Regions from separate parts of the Streptomyces sp. NPDC030814 genome, predicted to be linked through region 1. Evidence: riboswitches for the same ligand, from Rfam matches in the RefSeq annotation. Region 1 holds a riboswitch; each other region holds the start of a gene.
What was found. Region 1 has a riboswitch for cyclic di-AMP ahead of ACZ43N_RS19310 (C40 family peptidase). Riboswitches for the same ligand answer to the same signal wherever they lie in the genome.

Region 1 (6,977 bases):
CTCCTTGGCCAGCGGGGTGCCCTCGAACGGGATCAGGAAGTTGACCGGCACCGAGTCCGGGTCCAGTTCGCGCAGCGAGAAGACGACGTCGACCAGGTCCTCGTCGGTCTCACCCATGCCCGCGATGAGGCCCGAGCACGCCGACAGACCCGCCGCGTGCGCCTTCTGCACGGTGTCCACCCGATCGGCGTACGTGTGGGTGGTCGTGATCTCCCCGTACGTCGACTCCGACGTGTTGAGGTTGTGGTTGTAGGCGTCCGCCCCCGCCTCGCGCAGCCGTTCGGCCTGGCCGTCGGAGAGCAGACCCAGACAGGCGCACACCTCGACGCCCTCGTTCTGCTCCTTGATGGCCTTGATGGTGCCCGCGACCCGGTCGACGTCCCGGTCCGTCGGGCCGCGTCCCGACGCGACCAGGCACACCCGCTTGGCACCGCCGGCCAGTCCGGCCGCCGCGGCCTTGGACGCCTCGTCGGGCTTGAGCCAGGTGTACTTGAGGATCCCGGTCGTCGAGCCGAGCCGCTGGGAGCAGTAGGAGCAGTCCTCGGGACACAACCCGGACTTCAGGTTGACGAGATAGTTCAGTTTCACCCGTCGCCCGAACCAGTGCCTGCGCACCTTTCCGGCCGCGGCCACCACGTCGAGCAGGTCGTCGTCGGAGGTGCCGAGGACGGCGAGCGCCTCGGCACGGCTCAGCGGCTCGCGCCGGAGCCCCTTGTCCACCAGCGTGTTCAGCAGGTCCATGAGAGCCGATCCTGTCCTACCGGACCGCTCCCGGCCAAGGAGACTTCGGACAACAGAGTCGGATCGACGTGTGGGTATCGCCACATCGTGAGCGACCGGTCGTCCCGTTAGTGTCTGTGCACTGCCTACAAAAGCCCCGGGCCCGCCGCCACATGGCGCACCGGCACCGAGGGCTGCCCACGCGACCCCCGGAGGACTCATGGCGTTCGGCTGGATCGACGAGCAGGCGTCGGCGCGCCGCCGCGCCGGGCTCGTACGGACCCTGCGCCCCCGCCCCGCCGACTCGCCCCTGCTCGACCTCGCGAGCAACGACTACCTGGGCCTGGCCCGCCACCCCGAGATCGTCGAGGGCGCCGCCGAGGCGGCGCGCACCTGGGGCGGCGGGGCGACGGGCTCCCGGCTCGTCACCGGCACCACCGAACTCCACGGCGAGCTCGAGCGCGAACTGGCCGCCTTCTGCGGCTTCGAGGCCGCCCTCGTCTTCTCCTCCGGCTACGCCGCCAACCTCGCGGCCGTCACCGCGCTCGCCCCGCACGACTCGCTGGTCGTGTCGGACGCGGGCAACCACGCCTCCCTGATCGACGGCTGCCGGCTGGCCCGCGGGACCACGCAGGTCGTCGCGCACGCCGACCCGGACGCGGTCCGCAAGGCGCTCGGCACGGCCAAGGGGCCCGCCATCGCGGTCTCCGACACGGTGTTCTCGGTGGACGGCGACGCCGCCCCGCTGGCCGGACTGGCCGCCGCGTGCCGCGAGTACGGCGCAGGGCTCGTCGTGGACGACGCCCACGGGCTCGGTGTGCTGGGCGACGGCGGCCGGGGCGCGCCGTACGCCGTGGGGCTGGCGGGCGCACCCGATGTCGTCGTGACGGTCACCCTGTCGAAGTCGCTGGGCAGCCAGGGCGGTGCGGTCCTCGGACCGGCGCGGGTGATCGACCACCTGGTCAACGCCGCCCGGACGTTCATCTTCGACACGGGGCTCGCCCCGGCCGCGACGGGCGCGGCCCTCGCCGCGCTCAGGCTGCTGCGCCGTGAACCGGACAGGGCCGCGCGGGCTCGTGAGGTGGCGCGGGCCCTGCACACACGGCTGACGGCGTCGGGCCATGAAGCGGTGCGGCCCGACGCCGCCGTGGTGTCCGTACGGGCGCCGTCCCCGGATCAGGCGGTGCGATGGGCGGCGGACTGCCGGGCGGCGGGTCTCGCCGTCGGCTGTTTCCGCCCGCCGTCGGTGCCCGACGGCATCTCCAGGCTGCGGTTGACCGCCAGGGCGGATCTCACCGAGGCACAGATTTCCCGAGCCGTGGACATCATCGGCGATACGCGACCGTGAGTCGGCGTCGCGGCCGTGCGTCGCCGGAAGCGGAACCGAAAGCGCTGTCGGTGATGCTCACCGAAGCGTGGTGATGAATCCCTCCCATGCCTCGGGGGTGAACAGCAGGGCGGGCCCCGCCGTGTTCTTCGAGTCGCGCACGGCCACCAGTCCGGCCAGCCGGCCGGACCCGGGACGGGCCGTTTCCACACAGTTGTTCATCCCCGTGCTGCGGCTGCTGCGCAGCCAACGCACACCGCGCAGTGCGGTACTGGTGGGTACGTGACGAGGCAGAGCTGACATGGCGCCTCCTGACGCGCCGGAAGCTAGCCCTGAGCCAGTCCGGCGATGTAATCCGACGATTCCTCGGGCGAAAGGGCGTGGATCTGAAGGGTGTTGAAGGCCTCGACATAAGCCCTGAGGTCTTCTTTCCGCTCGAGGTAGAGGCTACTCGTCAAGTGGTCGAGAACAACCACGTCCCAATCGGACGTGCTTCGAAATGAGAAAATCACGAAGGGTCCCGTGAGGCCGATGTGCGCCCCGGCAGTGAACGGCAACACCTGCAGCCTCACCTGGGGGAGGCGCGCCGCGTCGACCAGCCGCTCCAGCTGACGGGCCATGACCTCGGGTCCGCCGACCTCCCGCCGCAGAACGCCCTCGTCGAGCACGACGCTCAGCTCCATCGGGGGATGTCCGCGCAGGACGTCCTGCCGCGCGAGCCGCACTTCCACGAGCGCGTCGAGTTTGTCGTCTTCCAGCCCCTCCACAGCGGCCCGTGTCACCGCTCGGGCGTACTCGGGGATCTGCAACAGTCCCGGCACGACCGACGTCTCCAGGGTGCGCATCCCGCTGGCCTGCGACTCCAAACTGATGAAGTCGCGGTACGTCGGCGGCAGCACCCCGCGGTAGGCGTGCCACCAGTTGTGCCGCCCGCCACCGTCCTCGGAGCCGGCCAGCGCCAGCAGCAGTTCCCGTAACTCCGTGTCATCGACCGCGTACGCGTCGAGGAGCCTGCGTACGTCCGCCGGCTTCACCCCGCTGGCGCCCGTCTCGATCCGGCTCACCTTGGACTGGTGCCAGCCCACGAGATGGGCGGCCTGGATACTGGTGATGCCGACGCGGGTGCGCAGGAGGCGCAACTCGGCACCGAGCTTGCGGCGGCGCACCGCCGGACCGTACTGCATGGGGGTTCTCCTTCCGCCCGGCGCGCGAAGTCGGGTGACGGTAGAGGATGGCCCGAGAGGCCCCTCGAATACGGTCGGCCGTCGGAGAGTTCACCGCTTCGAGCGACAGATATATGCATATCTTGGTGGATCGCCACCCGTGACGGCCCAGGTAGTGGCAGTCTGGCGCGAAGCACCAGTCCGGGACCGTACTCGAATCATCCGCTCCCAGTCGGACACCGGTCCCGTGGGAAAGGGACGCCTCGCCATGGCAGATCACCAGGAAGCATCCGTCACTCTGCCGAGCGATCCCGCCTCGGTGTCCGCGGCCCGTAGATATGTCGCCACCGTGCTGGCCGAATGGGGTCTGCCGAGCGACACGGACATCGCGGACACCGTGCGCCTGATCGTGTCCGAACTCGCCACCAACGCCGTTCAGCACACCTTCGGTCAGTCACCCACGTTCACCGTGGACCTCGCCCTCGACCGGGACGAGCACCTGCACATCGGCGTCACGGACAGTCATCCCCGCTTCCCGAAACGTTTGCCCGCAGCCGTCCAGCAGGACAACGGGCGGGGGATGGTCATCATCCGCTGGCTGACCGCCGAGTGCGGCGGCAGGCTGAGCGTGAGACCCACGCGGGAGGGGGGCAAGACGGTGGCGATCGACCTTCCGTGGACCGTGCCCGTGCAGCCGGTCAGGACAGGCGGTCCGCAGGAGCCCTGACGGAGTCCTCCCTCTGCGGTGCGGGGACCGCCCCCTTGCGGCGGGGCGCCGGCATCGTCGTACGGCTGTCGCGGCCGGAGCGCCCAACGAGCTTCGGGAGCAGGCCCCACAGCAGCAGACAGCCGATGAGAGTGCCACCGCCGGCGGCGACGCCCGCGGCCCGGCCGAGTGTCACGTCCACGACGAGCAGTACCGATCCGGCGAAGGCCGGCATCAGCACCCACAGGCCGACGCTGGCCAGCCTGGAGGAGACCCGGACGATGGTGGGCTTGGCGTTCTGCTGGAAGAGCGAGCGGTGCAGGGCTGCCGGAGCCGTGAAGAGCGCCGCCGCGAGGACGGCGAGCAGCAGCGTCGTGACGTAGGTGGCGCGCTGGACCGCGTCGAGGTCCGGGAAACGCGGTGTGAAGGCCAACGTCAACAGGAACGCGAAGAGGATCTGCACCCCCGTCTGGGTGACCCGCAACTCCTGCAGCAACTCGGAGAAGTTGCGGTCGGCCCGTTCGAGAGGCGTCTCATTGCGATCGGGGCTGATGCGTTCGTCGGCCATGGCTGTACGGGTAACCATTCGGGCCCGTGTCACGCCTCCCGGGGAGGGGGCGGAGGATGGTTCGGGGTTACTCGGGAGCGGCCGAGGGGCGGCCGTCATGCCGGCCGCCCCCGATGGGTCAGCGGACCCGGCCGTACCAGACGCTCTTCGTCCAGATCTTCTGCAGCCGCACGACGTCACCCGTCTTCGGCGAGTGCCAGATCTTTCCCTTCCCTGCGTAGATACCGACGTGGTAGACGTTCGACCCCGAGTGGAAGAAGACGAGGTCTCCGAGCTTGCGGTTGCTCGCGGAGACGTGCTTCGTCTTGTTGTACTGCTGCTGGGCAGTACGGGGCAGCTTCTTGCCCGCCTTCTTGAACGAGTAGAGCGTCAGCCCTGAGCAGTCGAACCTGCTCGGGCCCGTCGCGCCGTACCGGTAAGGGGAGCCCTTCTTGGAAGCCGCGACCTTGAGTGCCTTCGACGCCACCGTGGCGGCCTCGGCATCGGCTGCGACGCCCGGGACCATGATGCTGCCGCCGACGGCGGCGATGGTGAGAGCCGAGGCCGTGCCGGCCCGGGTCAACAGCGACGGGACACGATTGAGCGCAGACATGCGCAACCCTTCGTCAGCCGCCTGTGAAGGATGACCTGTCGGATTCGGGCTGGCGAAGTTGCCCGGCCGCTGACGCGGCTTCACCCCAAGGGCTGCTCGGCCCGGTCATGGCGTGACCGTCCCGGCGACCCGTCGTGCTTGGGTCCTCCACTCCTGCCGATCCACTCCTGTCGACCGGTCATCCGGACGGCGGCAGGACTCGGCGTCCGCCCGGATCGCCCCGCCGCTGCGGCGGGGGCTTGTCGTCAGGAAGGGATCTTGACGCACGGAAGTCCGAAAATCCCAACGGAATCGGGGATTTGTGGTGTTACTCACCACTCGCCCGTTCGGGTGGACAGACCATTTTCGGCTGTTCTGTCCAAGGAGCCGAGGACGTCCGTACCAGCATCGGAACGACCGGTTCCGGCGCTCTCGTAGGTGCGGTGCGCAACTCGGGTACTCCTTTGGGCGGATGGGCCGATGGGTGGTTCCGCGTAGGCCGTCCGGTGGGCCGAAGCCCGGACCGGAGGTCCCGTCAGGAGTACGGCGGACGACCGGTGATCGGTTCAGGCGGGTGAGTCCTCGGGTTCCGGCGGAAGGGTGACCCGGGCCGCCCGGCGTTCCCCGTCCAGGACCCGCAGTGCTCGGGCGAGGGTGGGGGCGTGCAGTTCGCTCTCGCCACGTGTGTGCATCAGTTCGAGTGCGTCGCGCAGCGCCGTCGCCCTGGCGACGAGGGCCTGTGCGGCCCGCAGCCCGCGGTACGTGTCGCCGGGGCGGGCCGGATTGATCCGGCCCAGCAGGTCGACCACGTCCAGATAGCGGTCGATCAACTCCGCCTCGGCGCACGTCAGTGCGGGCAACGGCGGCAGCTCGGGGGGAAGCATCGGCGATTCACCTCGCGCCGGGGAGCGCCGACGAGCCCTTGCGGCCCGGCACGATGCGGTCCGCGAGGCCGTAGTCCACGGCTCCTCGCGCGTCGAGGAACGTGTCCCGCTCGATGTCGGTGCTGATCCGCTCGTGGCTCTGCCCGGTGTGCCGTACGAGCATCTCCTCCAGGCTCCGGCGGTTGCGCATCAACTCGTCCGCGTGGATCGCCAGATCGCTCGCCTGTCCGGTGACCGGCCCGGCCGGAGCCGGCTGATGGATCACCACCTGCGCGCCCGGCAGCACGGACCGCTTGCCGGGGGTGCCCGCCGCCAGCAGCACCGCGGCGGACGCCCCCGCCCGGCCGAGACAGACGGTCTCCACGTCGCAGGTGACGAACCGGATCGTGTCGTAGATGGCTGTCATCGCGCTGAACGAGCCGCCGGGGGAGTTGATGTAGAGGGAGATGTCCCGCTCCGGGGACTGGTACTCCAAGTGCATGAACTGTGCCATCACGTCGTTCGCCGACGTGTCGTCGATCTGCGTCCCGAGGAACACGATGCGCTCTTCCAGCAACTTCGCATACGGATCCATCGTTCGGTGACCCGCACTGGTGCGCTCGGTGAATTCGGGGAGCACCTGGCGGGCCGACGGGTGGTGCGCGGGCATGGGAGCCTCCTCTGATCGACAACTGTAAAAAATGTACAGGATGTACGTCTCTTGTCGGAGGGTGCTCGGCTGACAGCGAAAATCCCCGCGGGGCGCGGCTCCGCGGGGATCGGTCTCGGTGGGCGTCGGGTCAGTTGAGCGGGGCGGGGGCCGGGGTTGCGTAGAAGGTGACCGGGGCTGGCCGAGGCTCGCGGCGAGTTCGTTCAGGGCGTTCGCCACCTCGAGCGCCGAGACCCGCTGCGCGGCAGATGCGGGACTGGCTCTCGTCCGCGGTCCCGCTCCCGGCCGCTCGGGCCGGCCCTCCGGTGAACAGGGCCGTCCCCCACGCCGCCGTCCCTGTGCATCCGAGCGGTGCGCGTCTGGAAACGCTGGACATGATCTCCCCGTTC
Region 2 (6,977 bases), on a different contig from region 1:
GCTCCACCCCGCGTCGGTGAAACCAGTGTACGTCATGCGGGGGACCCGAAGCACACGCCTTTGTCGAGACCCCGCGCACACGCTCCTCACCCCACCAGATGCCGGTTCGGCTCCTTCGCCCGCTCCTGGTACTCCGGCAGGACGACGACCTCCGCCCCTTCCTCCGACAGCACCGCGTTGCCCACCGTCGCGTCCGGTACGAACGTGTCCGGCTCGCGCCAGGCCGTGACGACGCGCCGTACTCCGGCGTCGAGGATGAGGCGGGCGCAGGGGGCCGGCCGGGAGGCGCGGCGGGCGCAGGGTTCCAGGCTGCTGTAGACCGTGGCGGAGGCGAGGCGCGGGTCGGTGGGGTCGAGCTTGGCGAGGGCCGCCTCCTCGGCGTGGGCGACGGGGTCGCCGGCCTCGCGGGAGTGGCCGCGGGCCAGCTCCGTACCGTCCGCGGCGACCACCACCGCGCCCACGCTGAACGCCGTCCCGGAGGGCGGGCACTCGGCGGCCAGTTCGCAGGCCAGAGCCAGCCAGTGGCGGTCGGCTGCCGAGACGGCCGGGCCGGTGCCGGGGACCGTGGGGAGGTAGCGGATGAGGACGACGTCGCCGACCGGCCGCGTCTCCAGCAGCCGCAGCCGGCTCTTCGGGCCACCGGGGTACGCGCCCGTCCCGAACATCCGCGGGGCCTCGGACTCCCCCACGAACACCGGCGCGACGGCCAGCTGCAGTTCGTCCGCAAGGCCCTGCTGGAGCAGTTGGGTGTGAACGCGTCCGCCGCCCTCGACCATCAGGCGTCCCACGCCGCGTACGTCGCCGAGGTGGTCGAGGACGGCGGGCCACTCCAGGTCCGGGCCGAGGGAGACGACGTCCACGCCGGCAGGGCCGGCCGGCAGGCCCAGTGTGCGCAGCCGTTCCGCGCCCTTGTCCGTCGTGTACACCACCTTCTCGCCTCCCGTGTGCCAGAACTGGGCCTCCGGGTCCAGATCGCCGGACGCGCTGACCGTGACCTTCAGCGGGTACTCCGGGAGCCCGGCGGCGACGCGGGTGGCGCGGCGTTCGGGGGAGTTGACCAGCAGCCGGGGGTTGTCGGTGCGCAGGGTGCCGGCGCCGATCAGGATGGCGTCGCTGGCCGCCCGCACCTCGTCGACCCGGTCGAAGTCGGCCGGGCCCGAGAGGAGCAGCCGTTCGGGCCCGGTGTCGTCCAGGTAGCCGTCGAGGGAGACGGCGGCGGACAACAGGACGTAGGGCTGGGGCATGGAGACGCTCCCTGACTGGCTGGCCGGCGCTGACCGACACCGATGGACTGACTGACCGGCTGGGCTTGGTTCAAGTTTTAAACAATAACTACACTGTACGTATGACGACCCGCTGGCTCACCCCCGAGGAACAGCGTGCCTGGCGCGCGTACCTCGCCGCGAGCACCCTCCTGGAGGACGCGCTCGACCGGCAGCTCCAGCAGGAGGCCGGCATGCCGCACCTCTACTACGCCGTGCTGGCCGTGCTCTCCGAAGCGCCGGACCGTCGGATGCGGATGACCGATCTCGCCGAGCACGCGAAGATCACGCGCAGCCGGCTGACCTACGTCGTGACCCGGCTGGAGAAGGACGGGGTGGTCCGGCGCGAGAACTGCAAGTGGGACAAGCGGGGGAGCATCGCCGCCCTCACCGATGAGGGTGCGGCCCTGCTGGAGCGGCTGGCGCCGGGCCATGTGGAGGCGGTCCGCAAGGCGGTCTTCGATCACCTCACCCCCGAGCAGGTCGGCCAGTTCGAGGAGATCTGCTCGACCATCGCGGCGGCGATCGAGGGTGAGGACGCCCGGCAGAACGGCCCCGACGACCTGCCCTGGCGCCGCCGGTCCTGCTCATCGGGCCAGTGACCCCGGCTGCCGACCGGTCCCGGCCCGCCGCCGGTCCCGTGTCCGTCCGCACCTCGCTCTCGCCCCCGCCCCGCCGTTCGGTCGCGGGCGGCGTTCGCTGTTCCCCCGCACCCCCGAATGTGACGCATCCCAAAACTGGTTGCTTGAAATTTGAAGCAGGGGATAGAGTCGCGGCGAGCGCTGTGATTCAAAACTGAAGCACAGCGGCAGTCGATCCAGGACCGGAGAACCCGCATGCCCGACTTCCCCGCTGCCACCCCGCGTGCCCGCGTCCGGGTACCGCTGCGCTTCCAGGACGGCTACGGCGTCGACGCCGAGATGGTCACCTTCCACGGCCTCGTCGACGGCCGCGAGCACCTGGCGATCGTGCTCGGCGATCCCGCCCCCGGCACGGCCCCGCTGGTCCGGATGCACTCCGAGTGCCTGACCGGCGACGTCTTCGGCTCGGCGCGCTGCGACTGCGGTCCGCAGCTGCGGGAGGCGGTGGAGCGGATCGCGGACCGGGGCGGGGTGCTCCTCTACCTCCGCCAGGAGGGCCGCGGTATCGGCCTCTACAACAAGCTCGACGCGTACGCCCTCCAGGACCAGGGCCTCGACACCTACGAGGCGAACACGGCCCTCGGGCTGCCGGAGGACGCCCGCGACTACACGGCCGCGGCCCAGATGCTGGGCGCCCTCGGCATCGACGAGCTGGACCTGCTCTCCAACAACCCCGACAAGGCGCAGCAGCTGCGCGACCTCGGCGTCGGTGTCCGGCACCGCGTCCCGACCGGCGTCTTCACCACCGCCCACAACGTCCGCTACCTCCGGGCGAAGGTCCTCACCACCCAGCACACCCTGCCGCTGGCGGAACTGACCGCGGGCTGACGGCCGACGCGTGGTCAACCGGTGCCGCAGGCCGCCCGGACACCCACTCGGCCCCTCCGGCTGGCCCTCCGCCGACCGCCCCGCGAATCTGGGACGGGTGGGGCAGCCAGAGGGTGTGAAGAGGCCGGACGGCCGGCGGTTCTTCTATGCCGGCGCCCTCGTACGGGCGCTGCCCGCCCTCCTCGTCGTCGGCGGCCTCTGCTACGACCACTTCATGCCGCGGGAGTTCACGGCCGTCCCCTTCTTCACCGCCGCGCCCCTGGTGGCCGCGCCGCTGCTGTCCCTGGAGGGCACGGTGGTGACCGGCGCCGCCTCGCTCGCCGGCATCGTCACCGTACGCCTGCGGTACGGGGACTCGGGGCGGGCGGACGCGCTCACGGAGATCGCCACCGTGGCCGTCGTCGCCGTACTGGCCGTGGCCATCAACCGGCTCGTCCGGCGCAGCGACGCCCGCCTCGCCACCGCCCGCGAGATCGCGGAGGCCGCGCAGCGGGCCGTACTGCCGAGGCCCCAGGAGCGGCTCGGCGGGCTGGAGATCGCGGCGCGGTACGAGGCCGCGCAGGCCGACGCCTCGATCGGCGGCGATCTGTACGCGGTGCAGGACTCGCCGCACGGCGTACGGCTGATCGTGGGGGACGTACGCGGCAAGGGGCTGGGCGCGGTGGCGGCCGTGGCGGTGCTGATCGGCGCGTTCCGGGAGGCGGCCGAGCAGGAGACGACCCTGGAGGCCGTGGCCCAGCGGCTGGAGCGGGCGCTCGCGAGGGAGGTGATCCGGCGGGACGCCGCACGGAGGGACCCCACCGTGCCGTACGAGGGGTTCGTCACGGCCGTCCTCGCTGAGGTCCCGCACGGCGCCGGGCTGGCCCGCATCGTCAACCGGGGTCATCCGGCCCCGCTGCTGCTCCACGCCGACGGCGGTCTGCGCACCCTCGACAGCCCCTGGGCCGCGCTGCCGCTCGGTCTCGGCGAGCTGGGAACCTGGCCGGACCGGGCGGAGGAGACCGTGTTCCCGGCTGGTTCGACCCTGCTCTTCTACACGGACGGGCTGTCCGAGGCGCGCAACTCGGACGGCGTCTTCTACGATCCGGCCGCTCGGCTCAGCGGCCGTACCTTCCCCGGCCCGCGCGCCCTGGTGACGACGCTCGCCGAAGAGGTCCGCGAGCACACCGGCGGCGGGACGACGGACGACATGGCGCTCCTCGCCGTACACCGTCCCTGAAGGGAATCTCACTCAGCGTGCACAGTCAACCTCCCTCCGCATAGAATCTGACACTCAGTCAGGAAGGTCGGGGCTCCCGAGGCGAGGTCAACTCGCCCGATTTCCACCCCTCATGACCCGTTGGTCCAGTGCAAAAAGCCGAACGATCATCTAGAACCGCTTGGAATGCCGCCCTCGCGTCTATTAACGTTCGATAACGCAGCGCGGTCGTCCCAGCCGTCACAAGAGGCGGCTCCGTGCTCACGCGCCGAATCCCGTAGGGAACCGGGGAACCACCACCCTGGGGTGAATCGCGCGGAAACCGTCGTGCAAGCACGTGTGGTTTACGCGCGTAGGAGACCTTCCGCTCCGAACCCGTCAGCTAACCCGGTAGGCCAGAAGGAAGGAAAGGAGTACGCCCACGTGGCGTCCAACCGGTCCGCGACCGAAGCCCCGTTCGTGCCAAGCCAGCGCAGCAGTGAGTCCGAGACCTTCGGTTTCGGCAGCTACGACAGCGACAACGAGGGCCCCTTCCAGGAGTGGAACCCCACCGCGGAGTCCCTCCGCCCCGTCCGCGGCCGGCACCGTGTGGCCAAGACCAAGCAGCGCGGTGGGTTCGCCCGTAGCTCCACGGTTCTCGGCGTCGGCGTCATAGCCGCCGTCAGCGGCGCCGGCATGGCCAGCGCCCAGAGCGGCAAGGCCCCGGTGGCCATCTCCCTGCCGGACCTGCCGAACGTGGGCTCGGTCTTCGAGGAGGACGACGCCGCCGACGAGCCCGAGAGCTCCACCGCCCCGCTCAGCAGCGCCGGCCTCATCGCCGCGGACACCCAGCAGGGCGCCACCGACGCCGGCGAGGCGCTGCGCGCGCGCATCATGCAGCAGGCCGAGTCCCAGCAGGACGCGTTCGACCTGAAGACAGCCGAGGCCGCCCAGACCGCCGCCGCGAAGAAGGCCGCCGAAGAGGCCGCCGAGGAGAAGAAGGAAGCCGAGGCCAAGGAAGCCGCCGCCAAGAAGAAGGCGGAGCAGGAGGCCGCGGAGAAGGAGGAAGCCGAGCGCCTCGCCGCCCTGGCCAAGCAGTTCACGCTTCCGACCTCCTCGTACACCATCACCTCCACCTTCGGCCAGGCCGGCCCCTACTGGTCCTCCGGCTACCACACCGGTCTCGACTTCGCCGCCCCCACGGGCACCCTCATCAAGGCCGTCCACAGCGGCACGATCACGCAGGCGGGCTGGGACGGCTCGTACGGCTACAAGACCGTGCTCACCCTCGATGACGGCACCGAGATCTGGTACGCCCACCAGTCCTCCATCGGCGTCAGCGTCGGCCAGAAGGTCGCCACCGGCGACGTCATCGGCCGTGTCGGCGCCACGGGCAACGTCACCGGTGCCCACCTCCACATGGAGGTCCACCCCGACGGCTCGACCACCGGCATCGACCCGGCGGCGTGGCTGCGCAGCAAGGGCCTGAGCATCTAGCGTGTCGCCCCCCTGAACAGATGTGACGCCGCGTGAGGCCGAGAGGCCTGACGCGGCGTTCGTCATGCCAGGCCCGCCGCCCCGCGTCGCTGCCGAGAGAATCCCACCCGTGTCACCCGGCGTTCACACGACGCGGAATGCCACGGTCCGGACCGGTGGTTGAAACAGGACATGACTTCTCTTCGCAAGCTGGGCACGTCCGACCTCGAGGTCTTCCCGCTCTCCCTCGGCGGCAACGTCTTCGGCTGGACGGCGGACGAGACACAGTCCTTCGCCGTCCTCGACGCCTACGCTGCCGCAGGCGGCAACTTCATCGACACCGCGGACTCCTACTCCGCGTGGGTCGAGGGCAACCAGGGCGGTGAGTCCGAGACGATCATCGGCAAGTGGGTGAAGGCCCGGGGCAACCGCGCCGACGTGGTGATCGCGACGAAGGTGAGCCAGCACCCCGAGTACCAGGGCCTCTCCGCCGCCAACATCAAGGCCGCCGCGGACGCCTCGCTGGCCCGCCTGGGCACCGACTACATCGACCTCTACTACACGCACTTCGACAAGCCCGAGGTGCCGGTCGAGGAGATCATCACCGCCCTGGACGACCTGGTGAAGGCCGGCAAGGTCCGCGCGATCGCGGCGTCCAACATCACCCCGGAGCGTCTCAGGGCCTCCCTGGACTTCTCGGCCCGCGAGGGCCTGGCCCGCTATGTGGCGCTCCAGCCCCACTACAACCTGGTCTCCCGCGACACCTACGAGGGCGCCCTCCAGTCGGTGGCCGCCGACGCGGGCCTCTCCGCCGTCCCCTACTTCGCCCTCGCCAAGGGGTTCCTCACCGGCAAGTACCGCCCCGGCACGACCGTCGACAGCCCCCGCGCCGCGGGCGCCGGCGCCTACCTCGACACCCCGAGGGGCGCCCGCGTCCTCACCGCCCTGGACGAGATCGCCCAGTCCAGGAACACGGAGATCGCCACGATCGCCCTGGCCTGGCTCACCGCCCAGCCGACGGTCACCGCCCCCATCGCATCGGCCCGCACCACGTCCCAACTCCCGGCGCTCCTGGCGGTGGCCGACGTAACCCTCACCGCCGAGGAGCTGAAGAGCCTCACGGAGGCGTCCGCGTAGCCACCAGCCCGTTTCCTCCCCAGCCCTCGGCGGCACGACTGTGCCATGGGGACGGCGGGGGAGCCGCGTACGGACGTAAGGGGGTGTGTCGGGGGGGGGGGGTGTCCGCCCGCAGCGGTTGGCGCGTCAACTGGTCCAGCTTCCCGGGCGACCGATTCCGCGCCGTTCCGAGGACGGACACCCCCCCGGCGCGCCCCCGACCCACCCCGCACCCGGACGCGTTTCAGCCGCACCCCCACAGCGCGAAAGCCATCCACGAACCGCTACGACCAATACGGCCGGTACGGCACCTGTGTCACCACCGGGTTCCCTCCGTACACGGGCCCGTAGCCCTGCCAGGGCATCGGCGGAAGCGGCGCGGCCACACCCACCGGCGTCATCCCCCGCCCCGCGTAGGCCAACGCCGGCCGAGCCAGCTCCCGCCGCCGCCACAGTTCGAACAGCAGCTGCCGCTCG
Region 3 (6,977 bases), on a different contig from region 1:
ACTGGAGCTCCTCCCCGCCTCCTACGACCTCCCCGGCGCCCGTCTCCTCGATCTGATCCAGGTCATGGACCGCATCCGCGCCGAATGCCCCTGGTCCTCCCGGCAGACCCACAAGGGCCTCGCCAAGTACGGCATCGAGGAGGCCTACGAACTGGTGGAGGCGATCGAGGAGGGCGACCGGGACGAACTCCGCGAGGAACTGGGCGACGTCCTCCTCCAGGTCGTCTTCCACTCCCGTATCGCCGAGGAGGACCCCGAGGCGCCCTTCTCCATCGACGACGTCGCCGCCACCATCGTCACCAAGCTCATCCACCGCCACCCCCATGTCTTCGGCGACGCGACCGCCACCACCCCGGAGGAGGTCAAGCAGCACTGGCTCCGCACCAAGGCCGTCGAGAAGCAGCGCGAGTCGGTCACCGACGGCATACCCCTCGGCCAGCCCGGCCTTGCCCTCGCCTCGAAGCTGGCGTCCCGGGTTCGCACGGCCGGGCTGGACGTCCCGCTCCCGGCGGGCGACGGCATCGGGTACGAGCTGCTGGCGATGGCCGTACGGGCCGAGGCCGCCGGCGTCGATCCGGAGGCGGCGCTCCGGGCGGCTGCCCGCTCGTATCGTGACGCCGTGCGGGCGGCTGAAGGACTGAACGCTTAGTACCGTTGCCCTCACGGGTGGTTGCGACGCGTGGGGGCTCGAGTGGGTCGGGAGTCGGACGACGAGACCGGGGGCAGGCGCTCCGTCGAGGCCGGCGGCAGCAGCTCCATCGCCGCCGGGGGCGACCTCGGGAACGCCTTCACCGGCAATGTCAGCAACGGGATCGTGATTCAGGCCGGCCGCATCGGCCACGTCTCGCACGGGTCCTCGGCCGACGAACGCCTGGCCGGCCCCCGTGCCGGAGCCCCCGGGGACCGAGCCACCGCCGTCGAGCACGACCGCCACGTCGTGCTCGACCCGGCCGGGTGGCGGCCGGTCGGCGAGGTGGAGCCCCTTGAGTTCGGCGTCGGCCCGACCCGGCACATACCGGGGCAGCCCGACGTGCCGCCGTACGTGCCCCGCGACTGCGACGAGGACCTGCGCGCCAAGCTCGCGCACAGCGGGCTGGTGCTGGTCCTCGGCGAGCGGTACGCGGGCAAGTCGTACACCGCGTGGCACGGGGTGCGGTCGCTGGAGGGGTACCGGCTGTACGCGCCGGACCCGGGGGAGGATCTGCGGGCTGTGCTCGCCGCGCTGAGGGGCGAGCCCGGCGAGTACGTCATCTGGCTGGACGAGGTGACCGACCACCTCGGCGAGGACGGGCTGGACCGGAGGCTGTTGGGGCGGCTCGCCGGCCTCGGCGCGGTCCTGCTCGGCACGATGCGCTCCGAGGAGTACTACCGGCGCCGGATGATGAGCGACCGCATCGGCCTCGCCCTGACCAAGGCCCGCACGGTCGAGGTGCCGCGGGAGTGGAGCGACGCCGAGCTGGACCGCCTCAAGGACCTCGACGACCCGCGCGCCTACCCGGCGTTCATGTGGAGCGGCAAGGAGGGCGCCGCGTCGTACTTCGCGATCGGGCACACCATGTACGACGAGTGGCGGCGGCCGGGGACGAAGGTGGAGCACCCGTGTGGACAGCTGCTGGTCCGGGCCGCCGTCGACCTGGCGCGGTGCGGAGTGCGGGGCGCCGTACCGACCGAGCTGCTCGCACAGGTGCAGGAGCAGTACGGCACGGAGGAGCGCGAGTCGTTCGAGGACGCCCTCACCTGGGCCACGACCCGCATGTTCGGGGTCTCGGGCCTGCTCGTGGCCGGTGACGAAGACGGCACCTTGCGGGCGTACGGGGCGCTGGTCGCGGAGGCGCTGCGCGCGGAGGATCTGGAGCCGGTGCCGGACGCGGTGTGGTGGCTGTTGCTGGACGCGGCGCAGGGCGGCGCACGGATCGACCGCGAGGCCGTGCTGGACGCGGCCCGTGCGGCGCTGCACCCGCGGATCGAGGCGGGCGACACGGACCTGATGGTCGCCCTCGCCGAGCGCGTGGGCGGGGACGAACGCGCGGACCTGATCCGCCGGGCCGCGGAGGCCGGGCACCGCGAGGCCGCCGAGGAGTGGGCGACGCACCTGGTGGAAGCCGGTGACGAGGCCGCCGCGATCCGGTATCTGGAGATCGCCGCCCAGGGCGGAAGCGTCGAGGCGGCGCGCGAGGCGGGGCGGTTGCACCGCGAGCGCGCGGAGCTGTTGCTGCGGAAGGCCGCCGAAGCAGGGGACGGGGCGGCGGCCCACGAGCTGGGCGAACTGCTGCTGGGCTCCGGACAGGTTGACGCGCTGCGCTGGTTCGTCAGGGCGGTCCGGGCCGGTCACGAGGAGGTGTCCACCAGCCTGGGTCGGGCCCTGTACTACCGGAGGAGCAAGGACGCGGAGTTCTGGCTCCGCCGCGGCGCCGCGCTCGGCGACGCCCACGCCGTGCATGCGCTCGCCGCGTACCTGCACAGCCTCGGCGACCACGACGAGGAGGCGGAGCGGCTCTTCCGCGAGGCCAAGGAGGCGGGCCACCCTGCCGCGTCCCGCCATCTCGCAGCCCTCCTCCTCCGCGTGGGCGACGGCCCCTCCGACGAGGTGAGGCACCTGTTCCACGAGGACGCCGCACTCGGCAGCGGCGACGCCGCCTACTGGCTCTCGCTGCACCTGCGCCGGCGCGGGGACACCGGCGAGGCCGACAAGTGGTTGCACAAGGCCGCCGACCTGGACCACTACCACGCGCTGCGCGACCTGGGCCTGCTGCCCGTACCCCCCGACGACCAGCCCGATACCGTCGAGGAGTGACCAACCAGCCCCACCCTCCGCACTCCCGGCCGCAGCCGGCGCCCGCCCCGGCGCCCGCCCTGTTCACCTGGGAGTTCGCCACCGACCCGTACCCCGCCTACGCCTGGCTCCGCGAGCACGCCCCCGTGCACCGCACCAAGCTGCCCAGCGGCGTGGAGGCCTGGCTGGTCACCCGGTACAAGGACGCCAAGCAGGCCCTCGCCGACCAGCGCCTGTCCAAGAACCCGGCGCACCACGACGAGCCCGCGCACGCCAAGGGCAAGACCGGTATCCCCGGTGAGCGCAAGGCCGAGTTGATGACGCACCTGCTGAACATCGACCCGCCGGACCACACCCGGCTGCGCCGCCTCGTCTCCAAGGCGTTCACGCCCCGCAGGGTCGCCGAGTTCGCACCCAGGGTCCAGGAGTTGACCGACGACCTGATCGACCGGTTCGTGGAGCGGGGAGAGGCCGATCTCATCCACGAGTTCGCCTTCCCGCTCCCCATCCACGCGATCTGCGACCTGCTCGGCGTCCCACGGGAGGACCAGGACGACTTCCGGGACTGGGCGGGGATGATGATCCGGCACGGTGGCGGGCCGCGCGGCGGCGTCGCCAGGTCGGTGAAGAAGATGCGCGGCTATCTCGCGGACCTCATCCATCGCAAGCGCGAGGCGCTCCCCGCCGAACCCACCCCCGGCGAGGACCTCATCTCCGGTCTCATCCGGGCCTCGGACCACGGTGAGCACCTCACCGAGAACGAGGCCGCCGCCATGGCCTTCATCCTTCTGTTCGCCGGGTTCGAGACCACCGTCAACCTCATCGGCAACGGCACCTACGCCCTCCTCACGCACCCCGAGCAGCGCGCCCGACTCCAGGCCTCCCTCGCCGCGGGCGGAAGGGGCCTGTTGGAGACCGGCGTCGAGGAACTCCTCCGCTACGACGGCCCCGTGGAGCTCGCCACCTGGCGGTTCGCCACGCAGCCGCTGACCATCGGCGGGCAGGACATCGCCCCCGGCGACCCCGTGCTCGTGGTACTCGCGGCGGCCGACCGTGACCCGGCCCGCTTCGCCGACCCCGACACCCTCGACCTCTCCCGCCGTGACAACCAGCACCTCGGCTACGGCCACGGCATCCACTACTGCCTGGGCGCGCCCCTGGCCCGGCTGGAGGGGCAGACTGCGCTGGCCACACTCCTCACCCGTCTGCCCGATCTGCGGCTCGCGGCCGATCCGTCCGACCTGCGCTGGCGCGGCGGGCTCATCATGCGTGGATTGCGCACGCTTCCGGTCGAATTCACACCGCGTCAGGGCGGTTGAACGGCGCGTACGGTACCCGGAACAGCGGCAGAACATGACACACCCTCAAGTTCGTGATCTTCACGTGATCTCCGCTGCATTAACTTGTGACAACTGATCGTCTGCGGCTACGTTCACACGGCAGTGCGAAGGTTGGTCACATCCTTCGCGCAGCTCACTGCTGTCGCGTGAAAGGCAATCGCATGCTCTCCGGGAACGGTCGTCACCGTCGCCCCCGTCAGGCTCCGGCACTCCTCGTGGCGGCCGGAGTGACCGGCTCCGCGATCGCGATCCCGCTCCTCGGCGCCACCGGCGCGAGCGCGGCCAGCGGAACCACCTGGGACCAGGTGGCGGAGTGCGAGAGCGGCGGTTCCTGGAGCGCGGACACCGGGAACGGGCGCTACGGCGGCCTCCAGATCTCCCAGTCCAACTGGGAGAAGTACGGCGGCCTCAGTTACGCGACCAGCCCCGACCAGGCCAGCCGTTCGCAGCAAATCGCGGTCGCCGAGAGGATCCTCGCCGACCAGGGTGTCGGCGTCTGGTCCACCTGCGGACTCCTCCACAACCTCGACGGCGACTCCACCTCGGCCGACGTGGACACCGGCGTCGCGGAAGATTCGTCCGGTTCAGGCGATTCGTCCGATTCATCCGGCTCATCCCGTAACTCCACCAAGTCCGACGACTCATCGGATTCCTCCGACCCATCCGGTTCGCCCGGTTCGGTCGACTCGTCCTCGGATACCGCCGAGGGTTCCGCCAAGGCCGACGCGGGCGCAGGGGACTCCGTCGACATCTCGGACTCCGACCGCAGTGGCGGGTCGCGGGAATCCGGCAGCTCCTCCACGGCCGACGCCCGCCGCGGTGACTCGGGCAACTCCACGCGGACCGATACCCCTTCCACCAGCGATGACGCGGATGCCGGCACCGGTCGTCACCGTGGCGCGAGCGCGGAGGAGGGTGTCGACACCGACGCGGCCGGCTCGCGCGGCGACACCTCCTCGGGCCGGCACGCCTCCCGTGGCGGCGACGCCTCCCGCGAGGCCGTCGACGGCTCGTACACCGTCCGCCCCGGGGACAGCCTGACGGCCATCGCCGACTCCCTTGAGGTGAGCGGCGGGTGGCGGGAGCTGTACGCCGAGAACGAGCGCACGGTCGGAACCGACCCGGACCTCATCCTTCCCGGTCAGACCCTGGAAGTCAGTGCCGAAACGGGCGAAAAGTAGCGGCAGTTCCGGTCATGGTTCGCCCGTTAATGCCCGTTTTGATCTCGGTGGGAGATGAATCACAGACCCCCTGATCGTCTTTGAAATTCGGCGAATCACGTGTTTACGGTCGTGACCGCTCGCCACAGCGGGCCCTTGCGGTCGTCACGCCGAATCCTGCCGACGGCCGCTCGGAACAGTCGTCGCGTCAAGCGCCGTAGGCAGGAGCGGGGGACCCAAGGTTTGCGCCGGGTCCGGCGGTTGAGGCCCTTCGGGGTCAGACCGCCGGCACCGGCTCGGGGTGAAGCCGCATACGTGAGCCGGGAGGCGAGCGGATGCGGCCGGGCAACTCAACCGGCCCGAACCCGACAGCTCACCTCGTAGGCGTCGGTGAGGGGATCACTCCATGCTGTCTTCCAGCAAGGGCAAGCACCGCCGTCCGTCCAAGACCGCCCGCGCCATCGCCGTCGCCGGTGTCACCGGCGCCGCCGCGATCGCCGTCCCGCTGATGGCGGCCGGCAGCGCCTCCGCCGCCACCGCATCCGAGTGGGACGCCGTCGCCCAGTGCGAGTCCGGTGGCAACTGGTCCATCAACACCGGCAACGGCTACTACGGCGGGCTGCAGTTCTCGGCCTCCACCTGGGCCGGGTACGGCGGCACGCAGTACGCCTCCACCGCCGACCAGGCCACCAAGGCGCAGCAGATCGCCGTCGCCGAGAAGGTTCTCGCGAGCCAGGGCAAGGGTGCCTGGCCGGTCTGCGGCAAGGGCCTGTCCAGCGCCTCGTACGACGGCGCCGCCGCCTCCTCGGGCAACTCCGGCTCGGAGTCCTCCTCCTCTTCCTCGCAGGAGAGCACCCAGGACACCCGCGCCTCGCGTTCCTCCGGGCGCGCCACCGTCGAGACCCCGACCGGCAAGAAGGTCAAGAAGGGCGACGGAGAGTACAAGGTCGTCAGCGGTGACACCCTCAGCAGCATCGCCGCGAAGAAGAACGTCAAGGGTGGCTGGGAGAAGCTCTTCGAGCTGAACAAGGACATCATCGACGACGCCGACTTCATCTACCCCGGCCAGCAGCTCCACCTGAGCTGACGGCCGGTCCCGACGGTCGCCGCGGCCGGGCCCATGGGTCCGCCGCGGCCGGGCCGGGACACCGGTTCGGCCGGGCCGAAAAAATGGCCGCTCCCCGGCTGAACCGTGGCCCGCTCACGGCCGTGTCCTCCTTTGTGAGGACCTCGTGAGGGCCGTCCCCCGTCCCCACGGGCCCCCCGCCCCGGTGCGCATTCCCCCGTACGCACCGGGGCGGGGTTTTTCGTGCCCCGGACCGCCGTCGCTCCCCCTTCTGTTCACTTTCCCGCCCACCCCCCTTTGTTCCGAGCCGAAACAATGGGTACGGTCTGTCTGTCCACGGGACGGTCGGTCGGCTGCCGACGGCCCCGGGGCGGTTAGGCTCTAGTCGCATGGCCCTCGCGGCCCCGCACCAATGCGTCACATCCCAAGAAGGAGATGCTCGTGCCGTCCATCGACGTCGTCGTAGCCCGGGAAATCCTGGACTCCCGAGGCAACCCCACGGTCGAGGTCGAGGTCGGCCTCGACGACGGCAGCACCGGTCGTGCCGCCGTCCCGTCCGGCGCCTCCACGGGCGCCTTCGAGGCCATCGAGCTCCGTGACGGCGACCCCAACCGCTACCTCGGCAAGGGCGTCGAGAA
Region 4 (6,977 bases), on a different contig from region 1:
ACCTTCGCCTTGATCTGCTCGGGCGTGAGGTGGGGTTCGGCGTGTCCGGTGCCATCGAAACCGGTCGCGGACGCCGCGCCCGCGAGGGCGAGGGTCGCGGCGGTGCGGACCGTCGGGCCGCCGAGCGAGCGCTGTCTGGGCTTGCGGTGCGCTGCCACGTGGACTCCATGTCCTCTCGTACGACCGCCGTCCGTACGTCGGCGCGCACAGACCGCCTGGGGGAGCGGTTTCGCGTCCGGCGACGGCCCGCACAGGGGGGAGCGGGACGCCGCCGGACTTTCTCGGCGGTGGTGTCCGACTGCCGCCCCTGGCCCGGGCGGCGGTGGGGAGCCGGTCACCTGAGGGAGGACGCTAAACCTGGCTGTGTCGGCCCGGTGACGCGTTGTACGGAAGTGGCGTGCACCGACCGTGAGGTGACCGTATGTGACCGCGATCCCGCCCCGGCGTCGCCGCAATCACGCTGCGCGATGATCGATGCGGTGATTCCGGTCAAGGGCGGGACGATGGGGTGCTATGGGGTGCATATATGCAAGATCGTTCGCGCGTCGCGAGCCGTCATCGGGGGCAGCGCAGTGCCCTGTGCCCGCGCCCGGAAGCACCCGCCCCCGGTGCCGGGCCGGTCACCGTCCCCTCATTAGGCTCCGCCCATGGACGTACTCATCCACCTCTTCGTAGCGCTCCACATCATCGGGATCGCCGCTCTCCTGGGCGGCTTTCTCACTCAGATGAAGGCCATGGGCCAGGGCACCGCCCGCTTCGTCCCCGCCATGCTGCACGGTGCGCTCACCATGCTGATCACGGGAGCGATTCTCGTCGGCCTCAACCAGGCCGACGACCAGCCCGTCAACAACATCAAGATCGGCATCAAGATGGCGCTGCTGATCGTGATCCTCGGACTGGTGTACGTGAAGCGCGACGACGAGACCGTGGACAAGTCGATGTTCGGCCTGGTGGGCGCGCTCACCATGGCGAACGTCTTCATCGCGGTGCTCTGGACCTGAGCCGGCCCGCCCCCGGGGCGGACCGGTCGTTCCGACTGGCTGCTCGACGCCGCTACGCCGGCCGCACCACGCTGTGGATGGAGGACTCGCCGTCGTAGAAGATCGACTCCTCGCGGACGTAGGTTCCGGGCTTCGGGGCGTGGATCATCATGCCGTTGCCGATGTAGAGGCCGACGTGGCCGACGTTGTCGTAGAAGAAGACCAGGTCGCCGGGGAGGGCGGAGGAGAGCGGGACGGTCGTGCCGGCGTTGACCTGGTCATAGGTGGTGCGGGGGAGGTCGACGCCGGCGGCCTTCCAGGCGGCCTGGGTGAGACCGGAGCAGTCGTAGGAACCCGGGCCTGTGGCGCCCCAGACGTAGGGCTTGCCGATCTGCGCGCGGGCGAAGGTGAGGGCCTTGGCAGCCTTCGACGCGTACGTCGAGTCCTCGGCCGTCGTCGTGGTCTCGGTGGAGGTGGAGGTGGAGGTGTCCTGAGGGACCTCCTGCGTCTCCGGTGTCTCCTGCGCCGGCTCGGCCTGTGACTGGGCCGCCGCTTGCTGCCGCGCCAGTTCCTCCGCCTTGCGCTCGGCCTCCTCCTGCTTCTGCTGCTCGATCGCCGCGAGCCGGGCCTTCTCCTCCGCGGTGAGCTGGGAGAGCAGTTCGCGGGCCGTGGCGAGCTTCGCCTGGACCTTGGCCTTGCTGGACTTGAGGGCGTTCTGCGACTCGGTGAGCTGTGCGAGGCCTTCGGACGCCTCCTGGCGCCGCTTGGAGGTCTCCGCCTGCTGGGTGACGTACTCGTCGACGGCCTCCTGCTGGCGGTCCGTCAGCCGGTTCATCAGCTGGTTCTGGGCGAAGTACTCCTGTGGGTCGTCCGCCAGGAGCAGGGCCGCCGTGTCGGGTGCGGCGGCACCCGTGCGGTACTGGGCGGCCGCGTACGAACCCAGCTGGTCTCGTGCCTCGTTGAGCTTTTCCGTCCGCTTGGCGACGTCGTCGAGGAGGTTGTCGACCTGTTTCTTCTGCTTGGCCGTCTTCTCCTTGACCGAGTTGTAGCTCTCGGTCGCCGTCTCCGCCTGGCGGTAGAGGTCGTCTACCTTCTTCTCGACCTCCTCGAGGCTCGGCTTGTCATCGGTCGAGGGGGCGGCGGTGGCCGTCTGGGAGAGCAGGGCCACGGAGGTGAGGGCGGCCGTGGCGAAAGCGGGGGTGCGTATGCCCGCGCGTGTTCGGCCGGCCGGACGCGGCTTGCGGTGCGGCGCCATGGTTCGGCGACTCCTTCCGTAGTCCGCCTACCGAGTTAGCTGTCGGGTTCGGGCGCAAGCTTTCGGAAGGTTTGCCCTACGGCCCTCGCCGCGTGCGGCGGTCGGGTCGATTCACCCCAGAGGTCGGTGGGTCCCCGGCTCCGGCTGCCGTGAGGGGCGCACCGGACTCGGCGGAGGCCGTGCGGCCCGGCGACGTTCGCCGGTTGGGTCGTACGGCCTGACCCAAGACGCTAGCCAACTGGTGTGGTCCGTGTGAAGGTTGATGTTCGATATGCCCGATACGTTTTCCTGACCTCGACCTCGCGTGCACGACAAGTGGTATGTTCGATCGCTCACCGTGACGGGGGCGGTGCGACCGGTGGCCGGTGGCGCCGCGGAGAGCGGTCCGGAGCGACCCCGGTACGGACTTCCCGGGGCGGCCCCTCGCTGTCGGTGGGGGCGCCTAGACTCGGAGAGCGATGAGCAGCCTCTTTGACGACAGCTTCCTGGCGGACCTCCAGGCCCCCCGCGGCCGTGACGAGGAGCCCCCGCCGCCGCCCGAGGACGATCATGTGCCGGAGTCGATTCCGGACGATCTGTTCGGCGGGAAGTTCGACGTGCCGCCGGACCGGGACGCCTACTACCGCGACGGCGCCCCGCGCCCCGCGATCGACGCGGCGGCCCTCCTGGACGGGCTGAACGAGAACCAGCGCGCGGCCGTGGTGCACGCCGGCTCCCCCCTGCTCATCGTGGCCGGCGCCGGCTCCGGCAAGACCCGTGTGCTCACCCACCGCATCGCCCACCTCCTCGGCGAGCGGAACGTCCACCCGGGCCAGATCCTCGCGATCACCTTCACGAACAAGGCCGCGGGCGAGATGAAGGAGCGCGTCGAGCAGCTCGTGGGACCGCGGGCGAACGCGATGTGGGTCATGACCTTCCACAGCGCCTGCGTCCGCATCCTGCGCCGCGAGAGCAAGAAGCTGGGCTTCACCTCCTCCTTCTCGATCTACGACGCCGCCGACAGCAAGCGCCTGATGGCCCTGGTCTGCCGCGATCTGGACCTCGACCCCAAGCGCTTCCCGCCCAAGTCCTTCAGCGCCAAGATCAGCAACCTGAAGAACGAGCTGATCGACGAGGAGGACTTCGCCGCCCAGGCATCCGACGGCTTCGAGAAGACCCTCGCCCAGGCCTACGCGCTCTACCAGTCGCGCCTCCGCGAGGCGAACGCGCTCGACTTCGACGACCTGATCATGACGACGGTCAATCTGCTGCGCGCGTTCCCGGATGTCGCCGAGCACTACCGCCGCCGCTTCCGGCATGTCCTCGTCGACGAGTACCAGGACACCAACCACGCCCAGTACGCCCTGGTGAGGGAGCTGGTCGGCACCTCCGAGCACCCCGTCGACGTGCCCCCCGGCGGGTACGACATCCAGCCCGCCGAGCTGTGCGTCGTCGGTGACGCGGACCAGTCGATCTACGCCTTCCGCGGTGCGACGATCCGCAACATCCTCCAGTTCGAGGAGGACTACCCGAACGCGACGACGATCCTGCTCGAGCAGAACTACCGCTCGACGCAGACGATCCTGTCCGCCGCCAACGCCGTCATCGAGCGCAACGAGTCCCGCCGCCCCAAGAACCTGTGGACCAACGCGGGCGCGGGCGCGCAGATCACCGGATACGTCGCAGACACCGAGCACGACGAGGCCCAGTTCGTCGCCGACGAGATAGACCGCCTCACGGACGCGGGCCAGGCGAAGGCCGGGGATGTCGCCGTCTTCTACCGGACCAACGCCCAGTCCCGTGTCTTCGAGGAAGTCTTCATCCGCGTCGGCCTGCCCTACAAGGTCGTCGGCGGAGTCCGCTTCTACGAGCGCAAGGAGGTCCGGGACGTCCTGGCCTATCTGCGTGTCCTCGCCAACCCGGAGGACTCGGTCCCGCTGCGCCGCATCCTCAACGTCCCCAAGCGGGGTATCGGCGACCGCGCCGAGGCGATGATCGATGCGCTCTCCCAGCGCGAGAAGATCAGCTTCCCGCAGGCGCTGAAGCGTGTCGACGAGGCGTACGGCATGGCCGCACGGTCGACGAACGCGGTCAAGCGGTTCAACACACTGATGGAGGACCTGCGGACCGTCGTAGAGTCGGGCGCCGGCCCGGCGACAGTCCTGGAGGCGGTCCTCGAACGCACGGGCTATCTGGCCGAGTTGCAGGCGTCCACCGACCCGCAGGACGAGACCCGCATCGAGAACCTCCAGGAACTCGCTGCGGTGGCCCTGGAGTTCGAGCAGGAGTCCGGCGCCGCCGAGGGGGAGGGCGCGACGTCCGCCGGTCTCGCCGAGTTCCTGGAGCGGGTCGCCCTGGTCGCCGACTCCGACCAGATCCCCGACGAGGACGAGGACGGCTCAGGGGTCATCACGCTCATGACCCTCCACACCGCCAAGGGCCTCGAGTTCCCCGTCGTCTTCCTGACCGGCATGGAGGACGGCGTCTTCCCGCACATGCGCGCCCTCGGCCAGACCAAGGAACTGGAGGAGGAGCGCCGCCTCGCGTACGTCGGCATCACGCGCGCGCGGGAACGGCTCTATCTCACCCGGTCGTCGATGCGCAGCGCCTGGGGTCAGCCGTCGTACAACCCGCCGTCCCGCTTCCTGGAAGAGATCCCGGCGAACTATCTGGAGTGGAAGCGCAAGGGAGGCTCCGCGCCGATGTCCTCGGGCCCGGTCGGCGGGATCGCGTCGTCGTTGTCGTCGTCGCGCTCCCGGTCCTCCGCCTCGGGCGCGTCCGGCTTCGCCACCCGTCGCACCAACGAGAAGCCGGTGGTCTCCCTCGCGGTCGGCGACCGTGTCACTCACGACCAGTTCGGCCTCGGCACCGTCGTAGCCGTCAAGGGCACGGGCGCCAACGCGGAGGCCACGATCGACTTCGGCGACGCCAAGCCGAAGCGGCTGCTGCTGAGGTACGCGCCGGTGGAGAAGCTGTAGCGAGGTTCATCGGCGGCTCGACGACGAGCTTCCGGCGACATGACTCGGGCCCCTGCGTAGCAGGGGCCCGAGTCATGTGCCGACTTTGTGCGGTGTGCCGGTTATGTCGGGTCCAGTCCATGGCTGCGCAGCCACGGCAGGGGGTCTATGGCCGAGCCGCCCGCGGGGTGGACCTCGAAGTGCAGGTGCGGACCGGTCGAGTTGCCCGAGTTGCCCGAGTAGGCGATGACGTCTCCGGCCTTGACGGTCGCACCGGAGGCGACCTTGTACGTGGAGAGGTGGCAGTACCAGGTCTCGGTGCCGTCCTTGGCGGTCACGATGACCATGTTGCCGTAGGCAGGGTTCCACTGCGTGCGCACGGTGCCGTCGGTCGCGGCCATCACCGGCGTGCCGTAGGAGACGGGGAAGTCGATCCCGGTGTGCAGCGACATCCAGTTGACGCCGGACTGCCCGTAGTACGCGCTGAGCCCGTGCTTGGCGACCGGCAGCGCGAACTTCGGCCGCAGTCGCTCCTTGCGCGCCGCCTCGGCTGCCGCCTTCTTCTGCTCCAGCTCCTGCTGGGCCTTGAGGTCGATGCGCTCCTGCGTGCGGCTCGCCCGGTCGGCGAAGTCGTCCGCCTCGGCGGAGAGGTTCTCCAGCTGGGTGTCGAGCTGGTTGTTGGCGGTGGACGGCTTCACTGCGGTGGCGTCCGACTTGGTCGCCGCCGTGGTCTCCGTCTCGCCTCCGCCGACGCCGACGGAGGCCGCCGCGATGCCCGCGACACCCATGACGCATGCCGACGGAACGGCCACGGTCAGCAGGGCGGAACGTTTGGCCGGAGCGCGACGACGTGATCGTGAGGCCGCGCGAGTGGCCGCCCGGCCCGGGCTCGCGCTGCCGGTGCTGATCGGGGTGACCTCTTCCTGGTCGTCGAGGAGCGCGGCGCGGTCTGCGTCGCCCGGCTCGAACTCGCCGTTTCCGGGCAGGGGTTGGTCCTGGTCGTACGGGGCGATCTGTTCGAAGGTGGCGGTCGCCTGCTGGGCGAAGTCCACGGCTTCGGGGGAGGGGTGCTCGTGCGCCTCGGGCGACTCGGGGGCGCTGTCGCCGTGGTCGTACGACTCGGAGGCGACGCCGTCGTGCTCGTCGGAGGCCGACGCGCCGTCGGTGTTCCACTGCGTGGCGTCGAACACGCCGGTCGCGAAGTGCTGGACCCCGACCCACTGCTGGGTTTCATCGGCGTCCAGCTGTTCCGTCCGGCCGAGCTGTTCGGCCTGGAGCCAGCCGCTCGCATCCCACTGGCCGCTGGTGTCCGGGCCCGGCGACTGGGCCGGGATCTGGGCGAGGTGCCCGTAGCCGGTGGACCAGGACGTCGCGTCGTAGTTGCCCGTGTCGTACGCGGCCTGGTGCTGCGCGGCGTACGGGTCGTAGTTCAGCGTCTGGTGGCTGCCCGTGGACCACTGGGAGGCGTCGTAGGAGCCGGTACCCGGGTCGTTGCCCGGAAGGTCACCGAAAAGAGGGTCGGTCTCGAAGGTTCCGGTGGCGCCTGACCGGGCACTCGTGCCGGAGTCAAAACCGGTGGCGGAGTAATCGCCGTACGTGGTGAAGTCGCCGTAACCGGCTCCCTGGTGGCCGTACGACGCGTACTGCGCCGGGTCGGCATCGGAGGCCGCAGCCGGGGATGTTGCGGTCCCCGACGGGTGACGATCGTTCACCAACTTCTCTTTCGCCTCGACGACAGGGGCTGGCAGAGCAGTGCGGCGACTGTACCCGGCGGTATGCGGGCGCGACAATCTTCAACGGGTTTCA

Region 2: linked by a shared signal. The riboswitch ahead of ACZ43N_RS34865 (M23 family metallopeptidase) and the one ahead of ACZ43N_RS19310 (C40 family peptidase) in region 1 are both predicted to bind cyclic di-AMP.
Region 3: linked by a shared signal. The riboswitch ahead of ACZ43N_RS28215 (transglycosylase family protein) and the one ahead of ACZ43N_RS19310 (C40 family peptidase) in region 1 are both predicted to bind cyclic di-AMP.
Region 4: linked by a shared signal. The riboswitch ahead of ACZ43N_RS23490 (C40 family peptidase) and the one ahead of ACZ43N_RS19310 (C40 family peptidase) in region 1 are both predicted to bind cyclic di-AMP.

The regions. Positions count from the first base shown of each region.
Region 1 is NZ_JBVIDX010000008.1:192,324-199,300, reverse strand. It holds gene bioB (biotin synthase BioB) at 1-741, opposite strand, end outside; gene ACZ43N_RS19335 (8-amino-7-oxononanoate synthase) at 941-2,068, shown strand; gene ACZ43N_RS19330 (DUF397 domain-containing protein) at 2,126-2,350, opposite strand; gene ACZ43N_RS19325 (helix-turn-helix domain-containing protein) at 2,374-3,231, opposite strand; gene ACZ43N_RS19320 (ATP-binding protein) at 3,479-3,937, shown strand; gene ACZ43N_RS19315 (DUF6328 family protein) at 3,909-4,484, opposite strand; gene ACZ43N_RS19310 (C40 family peptidase) at 4,603-5,076, opposite strand; cyclic di-AMP (ydaO/yuaA leader) riboswitch at 5,080-5,278, opposite strand; gene ACZ43N_RS19305 (hypothetical protein) at 5,622-5,939, opposite strand; gene ACZ43N_RS19300 (ATP-dependent Clp protease proteolytic subunit) at 5,947-6,588, opposite strand.
Region 2 is NZ_JBVIDX010000025.1:90,676-97,652, forward strand. It holds tRNA gene ACZ43N_RS34840 (tRNA-Met) at 1-13, opposite strand, end outside; gene ACZ43N_RS34845 (dihydrofolate reductase family protein) at 87-1,244, opposite strand; gene ACZ43N_RS34850 (MarR family winged helix-turn-helix transcriptional regulator) at 1,346-1,864, shown strand; gene ACZ43N_RS34855 (GTP cyclohydrolase II) at 2,099-2,731, shown strand; gene ACZ43N_RS34860 (PP2C family protein-serine/threonine phosphatase) at 2,847-3,950, shown strand; cyclic di-AMP (ydaO/yuaA leader) riboswitch at 4,186-4,341, shown strand; gene ACZ43N_RS34865 (M23 family metallopeptidase) at 4,353-5,405, shown strand; gene ACZ43N_RS34870 (aldo/keto reductase) at 5,577-6,521, shown strand; gene ACZ43N_RS34875 (PrsW family intramembrane metalloprotease) at 6,785-6,977, opposite strand, start outside.
Region 3 is NZ_JBVIDX010000015.1:145,525-152,501, reverse strand. It holds gene ACZ43N_RS28235 (nucleoside triphosphate pyrophosphohydrolase) at 1-649, shown strand, start outside; gene ACZ43N_RS28230 (hypothetical protein) at 692-2,794, shown strand; gene ACZ43N_RS28225 (cytochrome P450 family protein) at 2,791-4,092, shown strand; gene ACZ43N_RS28220 (transglycosylase family protein) at 4,275-5,294, shown strand; cyclic di-AMP (ydaO/yuaA leader) riboswitch at 5,477-5,675, shown strand; gene ACZ43N_RS28215 (transglycosylase family protein) at 5,680-6,360, shown strand; gene eno (phosphopyruvate hydratase) at 6,781-6,977, shown strand, end outside.
Region 4 is NZ_JBVIDX010000011.1:91,498-98,474, forward strand. It holds gene ACZ43N_RS23480 (C40 family peptidase) at 1-158, opposite strand, end outside; gene ACZ43N_RS23485 (hypothetical protein) at 648-1,001, shown strand; gene ACZ43N_RS23490 (C40 family peptidase) at 1,054-2,235, opposite strand; cyclic di-AMP (ydaO/yuaA leader) riboswitch at 2,245-2,418, opposite strand; gene pcrA (DNA helicase PcrA) at 2,694-5,192, shown strand; gene ACZ43N_RS23500 (M23 family metallopeptidase) at 5,294-6,883, opposite strand.